3 regions of the Staphylococcus sp. 510 genome follow, and region 1 is predicted to be linked to each of the others. Evidence: riboswitches for the same ligand, from Rfam matches in the RefSeq annotation. Region 1 holds a riboswitch; each other region holds the start of a gene.
What was found. A riboswitch is a leader RNA that binds a small molecule or an ion and turns the genes downstream of it on or off. The one in region 1 is predicted to bind thiamine pyrophosphate.
Positions count from the first base shown of each region.

Region 2: another riboswitch for thiamine pyrophosphate. It lies ahead of tenA (thiaminase II); the one in region 1 lies ahead of AC2D8K_RS03810 (ECF transporter S component).
Region 3: another riboswitch for thiamine pyrophosphate. It lies ahead of AC2D8K_RS09615 (thiamine phosphate synthase); the one in region 1 lies ahead of AC2D8K_RS03810 (ECF transporter S component).

Region 1 covers NZ_JBXVVK010000003.1:171,619-174,910, reverse strand. Annotated here, with positions in the region: gene auxA (lipoteichoic acid stability factor AuxA) at 1-889, opposite strand, end outside; gene graF (glycopeptide resistance-associated protein GraF) at 1,043-1,177, shown strand; TPP riboswitch at 1,437-1,538, shown strand; gene AC2D8K_RS03810 (ECF transporter S component) at 1,626-2,201, shown strand; gene AC2D8K_RS03805 (ABC transporter ATP-binding protein) at 2,214-3,292, shown strand, end outside.
Region 2 covers NZ_JBXVVK010000012.1:60,874-64,165, reverse strand. Annotated here, with positions in the region: gene thiM (hydroxyethylthiazole kinase) at 1-321, opposite strand, end outside; gene thiD (bifunctional hydroxymethylpyrimidine kinase/phosphomethylpyrimidine kinase) at 314-1,135, opposite strand; gene tenA (thiaminase II) at 1,128-1,817, opposite strand; TPP riboswitch at 1,894-1,995, opposite strand; gene AC2D8K_RS10000 (transglycosylase family protein) at 2,159-2,890, opposite strand.
Region 3 covers NZ_JBXVVK010000011.1:92,240-95,531, forward strand. Annotated here, with positions in the region: gene thiS (sulfur carrier protein ThiS) at 1-123, opposite strand, end outside; gene thiO (glycine oxidase ThiO) at 107-1,222, opposite strand; gene AC2D8K_RS09615 (thiamine phosphate synthase) at 1,215-1,805, opposite strand; TPP riboswitch at 1,877-1,986, opposite strand; gene AC2D8K_RS09620 (pyruvate MFS transporter) at 2,384-3,292, shown strand, end outside.

The DNA of each region.
Region 1 (3,292 bases):
GTGGAATATCATCTTCTTGGATATCAACAATATTTTTTACTTTTTCTTTAAATTTATCCCTTTTAACTCTAATTTTTTCTAAATCAACACTTCTTCTTGTTTTACGTGCATATTCTGTTGTCTTATCTTGTAGTTGTTTTAAGTGAACTTTAGTTTGATTCGAGACATTACCTTTACTTGTTCTTGATAATTCAGGTTCTTCTTCACCTAATTCTTGTTTCGTAAGCGGTAGCGCACGTCTTAAGAACAAGAAGTTCCAAATTGACATTTGTCCTAATAACCACATAATAATAAAGAATATATTAACACTTAAGATGTCAATAGATTCAATTTCATTAGCATCTATACGACCATGTAATGCAATTTGCGTAATAAGGTAACTGATACCATATGATACGATAATCCACATATAATGACTCTTTCGATTATCACTATTCAATTCATCTTTATATACAATATAACCGATATGTATGATGAACGGAATAATAAATACGATACCAAAGAACCCATATACTTGCATCATAAGAACTAGAGTAATTAAGAAATACATTATCCCTATGACTAAGAAGAAAATTGAAATATCATAATCATACTTAATTGTTCTAAATAACGTATGACCTAGTAACATTACTAAGATACCAAATAATATAATAATTATGGCACTTACAATTGGGAAACCCCCGATAAATCTACTCATCACTTTAATTATTTCAGCGAAAAATGCGTTCAGGAATTCCCATATATTATACACATGTGTATTTACCTTCTTATCTCCATTTAATTGTTTAATAAGCGGTAAGTTAATTAATATAATGAGTCCTGTGAAAAGTGAAACGATACCGATGATATAACTAAATATAATCTCGGTGTGTTTCTTAAGAAAAGACATACTATTCACCTCAAAAGTTATTATATATGAAGAACTTATTCTTGTCTTTAATAAATCATTAAATACGTCTATAGACCTAGAAAAGTTTATTATTAGCATAACTGGGTAAAAGGTGTATGTAAACAATAAAACACAATTAGGGGTGGATTTATTATGAGTAACGAAGAATTTGCAAAAAAATCAGCTGAAAAAGCCAAAGAAGCAGAAGAGAAATTAAAAGAACAAAAAGAAGAAAAAACAAATGATACAGAACAAACTAAAAAAGATATTGATGACGCATTAAATTAATTACTAATTGACTATTTAACGATTAGATCATCCAATATTCTATAATAACGATGAATTTGGGACATAAATACAAAAAATAATAGCACAAAGATGATTTGAAATTTTAAATTATCTTTGTGCTATTTTATATTTAATACTACGTATTGACTGACTTAGAGCTTTCATAAGCACACATCATATAAAAATATTAATTTATTGTATATTTTATTAACTTGACAATCCACATGAAAAATCATACATTAAAGACAAATTAAAATAATAAACGCACTAGGGGTGTTTTGAACTGAGATGAGGTTAACCCTCAAACCCTTTGAACCTGATCTAGCTAGATACTAGCGTAGGAAAGTGTAATTAACAAAGATGATAATCGTATGTTGAATCATATTCTTATGTTTTACGCACAACTTTCCTAGAGATGGTTGTGCGTTTTTTTTAGGAGGATGTTTTTATGTCAAAAGGTTTAAAGCTTTCTGAGATATTAGTAACAGTACTTATCTCTGTCATTTTTGCCATTATTTATAACTTATGGTGGCTATTTTATAATGTTGCACAAGTCGCTGGTTTACACCTTGAACAATTAACATATGGTGTATGGTTTATGGCTGCGATTGTTTGTTATTTAATTATTCCTAAGCCAGGTATCGCCTTACTTGCTGAGTTTGCTGCAGGTGCCGGTGAAACAATTGTGATGGGTAAATTTGATATACCTACAATCATCTATGCCCTACTACAAGGTTTAGCTTGTGAGATTGTCTTTGCTATATTCAAATACCAGTCTCGTTCAGTCATGGTAGCTATGCTTGCGGGATTAGTGACTGCACTTATTTCATTCCCAGTCGACTATTTTTATGGTTATTTAAATGAAGTTGCTGGATGGAACTTAATTTTATTCATTGTTTTCCGTGCGATTAGTGGCATTATCATTGCTGGTTTATTATCTTATTTATTGGTTAAAGCATTGGATCAAACTGGTGTAACTAAAGTATTCAGACCCGCTTCTAAAGATGATTACGATACATTATAAGGGGACTTAAAAGTGTTGAAAGTTACAAATTTACGTTTGAAATATCCTAATGGATATCGAAAAATTTTTGATAATCTAAATATAGAAATTAAAGATAAAGAAAAAGTACTTTTACTAGGACCGTCCGGTTCTGGTAAAAGTACACTTTTAAATGTATTAAGTGGTATTGTACCCAATTTAATAGAATTACCTATGAAATATGACGAATTGCAAATCAATCAGCATAATGGAGTTATCTTCCAAGATCCGGATTCACAATTTTGTATGCCTAAAGTTTATGAAGAACTTGCCTTTGTTTTAGAGAACAGACAAGTGCCAAGACAAGATATGGATGAAGCCATCAGCAAAGCATTAGCATCAGTAAATTTAAATGTAAACGAAAATACACAAATCAATCAATTAAGTGGCGGTATGAAGCAAAAATTAGCTATAGTTGAAACCATATTACAACAAGCAGATACGCTATTTTTAGATGAACCCACTGCAATGTTAGATGTTAATGCGACATCAGATTTATGGCAACGTTTAATCAAGCTCTGGAAAGACCAAACAGTACTTATAGTCGAACATAAGGTCGAACATATTTGGCAACATGTGGATAGAGTTTTATTAATGAACTATGAAGGACAAATTATTGCTGATGATACGCCAAATCATATTTTAAAGCATTATGAACATTTACTTAGTGAATACGGCGTGTGGCATCCAAATGCATGGCATTACGCTCCTGAGCCTAAATATATGGCTCCCTCATCTGAAGCGCCATTATTTAAATTTGAAAATGGTGCTGTTATTCGTAATAAGAAAGATTTATTCAAAGTGGATCAATTAGCTATTCATTCAGGTGAGTGGATCACGATAACTGGTCAAAATGGTACTGGTAAAACCTCATTATTAGAATCCATATTACAATTAATCAAATATAAAGGCGTAATGACATTTCAAGGTCAGGAATTGCGTAAAATTAAAGATGCTGCAAAGCACATGTATCTTGTGTATCAGAATCCAGAACTTCAATTTATCACTAACTCTGTCTATGATGAAATATTGATTCATTTTAACCATTTAGATTCATCTATTGCAGAATCTAA
Region 2 (3,292 bases), on a different contig from region 1:
ACTTAAAAAGTTTTTACAAAAATCTTTTCTATATTGTGACGCTCCTACTGCGACAGGATCAAAAACAATTGGTGTACCAAGTTGATTTGCAATTTTACCTATCTTAATTAAATCTGCTTCATTATTATGCGTAAGCGTACCAATATTAATTAGTAATCCACTTGCAACTTGATAAAAATCTTCAGCCTCTTCTGGTGCCTCGCTCATTGCCGGACTTGCACCAATACTTAATAGACCATTTGCAGTAAAATTCTTAACTACATCGTTCGTATAACAAACAATTAAAGGATTCTCATTTCTAAGCTTTTCTAAATTATTCATCATCTAAACCTACTTTCTTTAGATACGCAAAATGATTGACTGGGCCACGACCTTTACCAATCTCAGGGGTATATTTGATACTCAAAGAAATAAATGTTTTAGCTTTTTCAACTGCTTCATAAATACTACGACCTTTAGCTAATTCAGCAGCAATGACAGCTGAAAATGTACAACCTGTTCCATGAGTATGTTTAGTATCAAATCGTTCATCTTCAAATGTGTATACGCCATCTTTTGTAAATAAAAAATCTTTAGCATTATTTAAGTCGGCAGAATGTCCACCTTTAATGATTACACCTTTGCTGCCAATGTCATTGATAAATATATCTCCTGCTTTTCGAATGTTTTCTTCAGTATCAATCTTTATACCAGTGATTTCTTCCGCTTCTGGAATATTAGGTGTAACAACATCAGCTAAAGGTAATAATGTACTTTGCAACTTTTGTTTGGTTTGATCATCCATCAACGAATCCCCACTTTTGGCTAGCATAACAGGATCAATCACGTATGGAATTGTAGGATAATCTTCTAAATAACTTTTGATTAATTGCATCGTCTCTTCTGTAGCAATCATCCCTGTCTTAATTGCATGAGGAAGTTCATCATTAAATACACTATCCAATTGTTCTTTAACCCATGATGTCTCTAGATTATGAATATGTTCTACGCCCATCGTATTTTGAGCGACAATACTCGTTATTGCTGCCATTCCATAAACGCCGCAAGAATGAAATGACTTCAAATCAGCCATTACTCCAGCACCGCCAGTTGGATCAGTACCTGCAATAGTTAAAGCAATTTTAGGTTTATTCATATTTGTCACCTCTAAAATTCCATTTTTCATCTACGTAGGCCATATTGAAAAAGTTTCTTTCATGAATAGTACTTTGTAAGAAATTCTCCTTAATCTCTTCTTTTTCTTCTGAAGTACAATTCTCTGTTAAACGATCCATTAATTCATCAAATAAATTTACTAGTGCATCCATTTCTGTACTATAAAATTCAAACCAATTAGACGTAATTGAATCTTTATTAAGTTGATTGTCTTTTATCGCTCTTTTACCAATTACCGCATATACATATGGACATGGTGCCATTGCTGCAATCGTATATGCTGCATTTTCATGTGCATAGGCATTATAGTACATATGCTTAATATAATGATCACCACTTGGTGGCCATACTTTTTCTTTAACAATCTCATGATATGGTTCATTTATGAATGAAGCTAAAATTTCATGTGCTTCTACTTCTCCTTCTAATAAAAATTCAATCTGTTCCACTAAAAATTTAACGTCATCCATATTATGCACTTTAGGAATTAATAGTGCATATAGATTAGCAAACTCTTTTAAGTAAGATGCATCTGCACGTAGATATTGTCTTACCGCTTGTTTAGATAATTCACCATGTAATAAATCTTGTATGAAACCATCATTATAAATATCCTCAATAATAGGTTCTGCTGCCACTCTTAAATCTTTAGAAAAACTCATAAAATTTCCTCCTTGAAATAAAAAAACTACTTTCCAAACTGGAAAGTAGCAAAATTAAGGCACGACCTAATACCGTTAATATGTTACACTACTTTCCTCCGTTAGTACTAACCAAATCAGGTTTTAAGGGTCTGAATTAAATTCATCTCAGCCTTTATAGGCGCCCCTAGTAGTTCTATTTTTAATCATTTTCAATTATTACAATAGCAAATGTAACACATAAATTCAATTATTAAAAAATGTATAACAATATACCTTTTAATAAACATATAACTAAGTCAAACTATTTACCAACTAAAAAAACACCCTATCTAATGATAGGATGTTTAATAAAAATTAAATTATGCAGTTACCCATTGGCTTGGGCCAGCTGTATCGTATAATTTTTGAGCTGCTGCGTCTTGAACATGTTCAGGAGCGCTAGAAGCTGGTTGACCTTTGTACTCAGCTGGAGCTACTGAATCCCATGTAGATTGTAAGAATTGATACTTACCTGAAGCACCTGTTGATGGGTTTGTAGCGTGGATGTCGCCACCTGATTCACGTTGTGCGATTTGTTTTAAGTGATCATTTACGTTTACTGATGAACCACTTGAAGCTTCACTTGAGCTTGACTCATTGTTTGAAGTAGTAGCTTCTTGTTGTGGTTGTTGAGTTTGCTCAGTTTGTGGAGCTGAAACTTGTTCAGGTTGAGCTGAGTTTGATTGTTGTTGGTTACTTACTTCTTCTGCAGAAGTTTGGTTAGTTGATGCTGAAGCTTGTTCACTTACATCTTGTTGTGGTTGAGCTTGAGTATTTGAAGCTTCATTTGATTGACCAGATTGGTGGAAATACCATGAGAAGTTTGTACCATCTGATTCAAAATGATATGTGAAACCATTATAATCGAATGTATAGTTATAAGCGCCTTCTTGGATAGGGCTTTCATTTAATGATTGATCATTTGATTGTGCTTTTTGAGCTAATTCAGCTTCGTTGATATTTGCTTCACTTGCATGTGCGTCGTGTCCAGCGTTACCTGCTACAACGCCTAATCCTACTGCTAATGATGATGCGATAATTGTCTTTTTCATTATTAAAAAATCCTCCTAAAAGTGATTTGTTTTCTTTAACTAATTTACAAATACAACTTTAACATCTATAAATACACTGCAGGTTACAGCCAAATAAAAAAGGAAGCCTTTTTTTTACGTCCTAATTACATCGTTTAGAGGTGTAATATTAATATATATACCTTTTGAAAACTGCCATGACAGTTTATAAAGGTTATATATCTGTGATATGTATGTAATAGAAATGAAATCTATCAGATAATTCTGACGCAAATATGTCATTTTTAAAGTAAAATATGGATACAAAAACGACCTTTTTCTATTTAAAAAAATTAAAAAAGGTCGCTTGAGTATAATTGAAAGATGATAATTTATATTAAGATAGGATAAAAGTATAAATAATTGGGAGTTATTGAATAATTA
Region 3 (3,292 bases), on a different contig from region 1:
AATTAAAGATTGATTATGTTCAACTACTACACGTTGAGGGTCTAATTCTAAGGATTCTAATATGCGTGTAATCGAATCTTCATGTTCAAAAGTAAATAAATCTCCGTTAATGATACACTTCATTTTGCTCACTCCTTGATAAACTAAATGCTGAATAGCCTGCTGGTTTAATTCCGGATAATAGCCAATTGGCAATATCTTGACCGATAATAGGGGATAACAGTATACCGTTTCGATAATGACCAGTGATGATAAATAAACCGTCATCAATTTGATCCATGATAGGTAATTCATGTTCTGTGTAAGGTCTTATGCCTGACCATTGTTTAAGAATATGACTATGCGATAGCTCAGGTATACGTTGTTGAGCATGTTTGAGTAGCCATGAAATACCAACCTCACTATTACCGACACTATAATTGTTGAATTCACTTGTCGCTCCAATTAAGTAGCGATGTTTTTCCTTTGGAACGATATAGCAGCCATTTGTCATGAACACAGTATGATTTAATTTAAGTGAGGGTTGTTCAACTAATAATACCTCACCTTTAACACCAATCACTTGTCTTGGTATAGCGTAATCTTTTAATAGCTGAGTAGACCAAGCACCACCTGCCACAATTACTTTTTTAGCATGAATATCGCTTTGATGAGTTGTAACTGTGTAATAACCATTATTGTGATGAATGTGTTGTACTTCTGTTTGATAATAGCGATGCACACCTCGTTGAATCACTGATTGTAATAAAGCTTTAGTATAGTGATTAGCGTTGATTTGGCCATCTTTTGGAATATATATAGCTAAGTCAGTTGGTTCAATATGACCATTTGAAAGGTTAAATAACGCATCATCTGAGAGTAGCTCAACGCTAGGATCTTTGGATCTAAGGAAGTCATATTGTTGAGTTAACCGTTCTACGTCTTTGGTTGAAGATGCCATTTTAATTAATCCAGATTGTTGAAATTCAATGTCGATGCCAGTTTCATGGTAGAGGGCATCACTTAATTCTGGGAATAAAGACCTAGAGGCTACTGCTAATTGAAATAATTCACTATCAGTTGTGAACTCATTTTGAGCGCCTAACATGCCACCAGCTTTATAAGAGGCATGCATACCGGGTATATCTCGGTCTACAATAGCAATATCTAAATGTGATTGGCTTAGTTGTCGAGCTATCGACATACCTATAACACCGGAACCAATAATAAGAACATCATGCATGAGAATGCCACTTCCTTTTTAAAGAGTTAATGTCACTAACAGTAGAGGTCATAAAAAATGAAATTGCACATAGACCATCAAATCCTGTAGGTAATTGTGAAATGGTGGACGGGGAAATTCCGCCTATAGCATAAATAGGCATATCAATCTTGAATACGTCATGAATCTCTTGATTTGTTCGTGGTGGTTCACCTGGGTGCGACGATGTAGAGAATATATGACCGAAAAAGACATAATCTAATTGATGCGCATGACATTGCTTAACCATTTCAATATTATGCGTTGACATACCGACGATTAACTCAGGATATTGTTGTTTTAATAAAAATGCGCGTTTGTCATTTTCTTTAAAATGAATACACTGCAAATTTAAAGCTTTGAGTAAGTTAAGATTACTGTGAATCATTATTTTATCTTTGGGAAATCCTACTGCAATGAGTCGTGTAATAAATCGTTGTAACGCCAAAGTAGACATAGGCGTTCTAAAGAGTAAGCCATCAATGGCCGGCTCTATAGTCATAAAATGCTTTAAATCCTGTAATGACAGTTCTTTATAATAAGTTATCGCAATAAATATATACATCACCTCAACAAAAAAAACGCTATTTCCACATAGTAGGGAAATAGCGTTAAATTGCTAATGAGTACTTTAAATTCATAGCTATGCCACTTCCCTACGCCAGTACAAACTGGATCAGGTTCTAGGAATTATAAAGTCACATCTTTACTCTCAGCCTTAAACAAAGGCACTTCCAGTGGATTTATATTTAATTGTATGGATGGAATAGCGCTTTCAATTTACATACAGTTTACTATTTTTTAGTGTCGGTATCAAACATGGCAACCATCTATAATTAGCTTTTAATGAAAAATAAGTACATGTAAATAATCAATTTAGATGAAGATGTAAATGAAATTGAATCGCTTATTTAAATAGTGAAAATTAAATGTAAGTATTGTTAATTTTTATTGAATAAATAATGAATATTTTTTAATTTTATATTGTAACCGTTTCCATTTCGTGCTATTATAATAAAAATTGTAGCGCTACAAGAATTTAATAGATGTGTGATTAGAAGTTAAACAGTCATCATTTGGAATTTCTGAAACTTAACGACAACACATAGAAATAACATATCATTATGGGAAGTAGGAAAAGAAATGGATAAAAAAAGAAGTAACGTTCGTTGGTTTTTTGCGATTGCATTCTTTCTCATTGGCGTTATAGCCTATATGGATAGATCTAATATCTCATATATTGCAGTACCAATGATGGAAGATTTACATTTAACAAAAACACAATTTGGTTTATTAGCGTCATTTTTCTCATTAGGTTATGCGTTAATGCAAGTACCTTCAGGGATGTTAGCAGAGAAATTTGGACCTCGTAAGATGATTACGATTGCTTTAGTATGGTGGAGTGCTTTCACAATTCTCACAGGTATGATTAAGCATCATGGTTTATTATATTTTGTTAGATTTTTATTTGGTGTGGGAGAAGCACCTATGTATCCGTCTAATGCAGTGTTCAATTCTTATTGGTTTGCTAAAAATGAAAAAGGAAGAGCATCAAGTGCGTTATTAGCAGGTTCATATTTTGGTCCTGTATTAGCACCGATTGTCACGATTGCAATTGTTAATGCATTTAATTGGCAAGCTGTCTTTTATATTTTTGGTGCAGTCGGCATTGTGATGGCAGTACTTTGGGCGATTATTGCTAAAGACTTACCTGAACAACACAAAATGGTCAATGAAGCCGAAAAACGATTTATTACTGAACATAGAGACATAGTAGATACTGATAAATCACTACCACCTTGGAAACGTTTCTTAACTCACTTTAGTTTTTATGCGATTGCGATTCAGTACTTTGTAGTACAATTCGTCATTACATTATTCTTAATTTGGTTACCAACATATTTAACAGAACAATACCATGTTGATTTTAAAGATATGTCAATTAGTTCATTACCATGGTTATTAATGTTCTTCTTAATTTTATCTGGTGGCGCGATTTCAGATAAGATTTTAAATACTGGTAAATCTCGTTTCGTCGCGCGTGGCGTCATT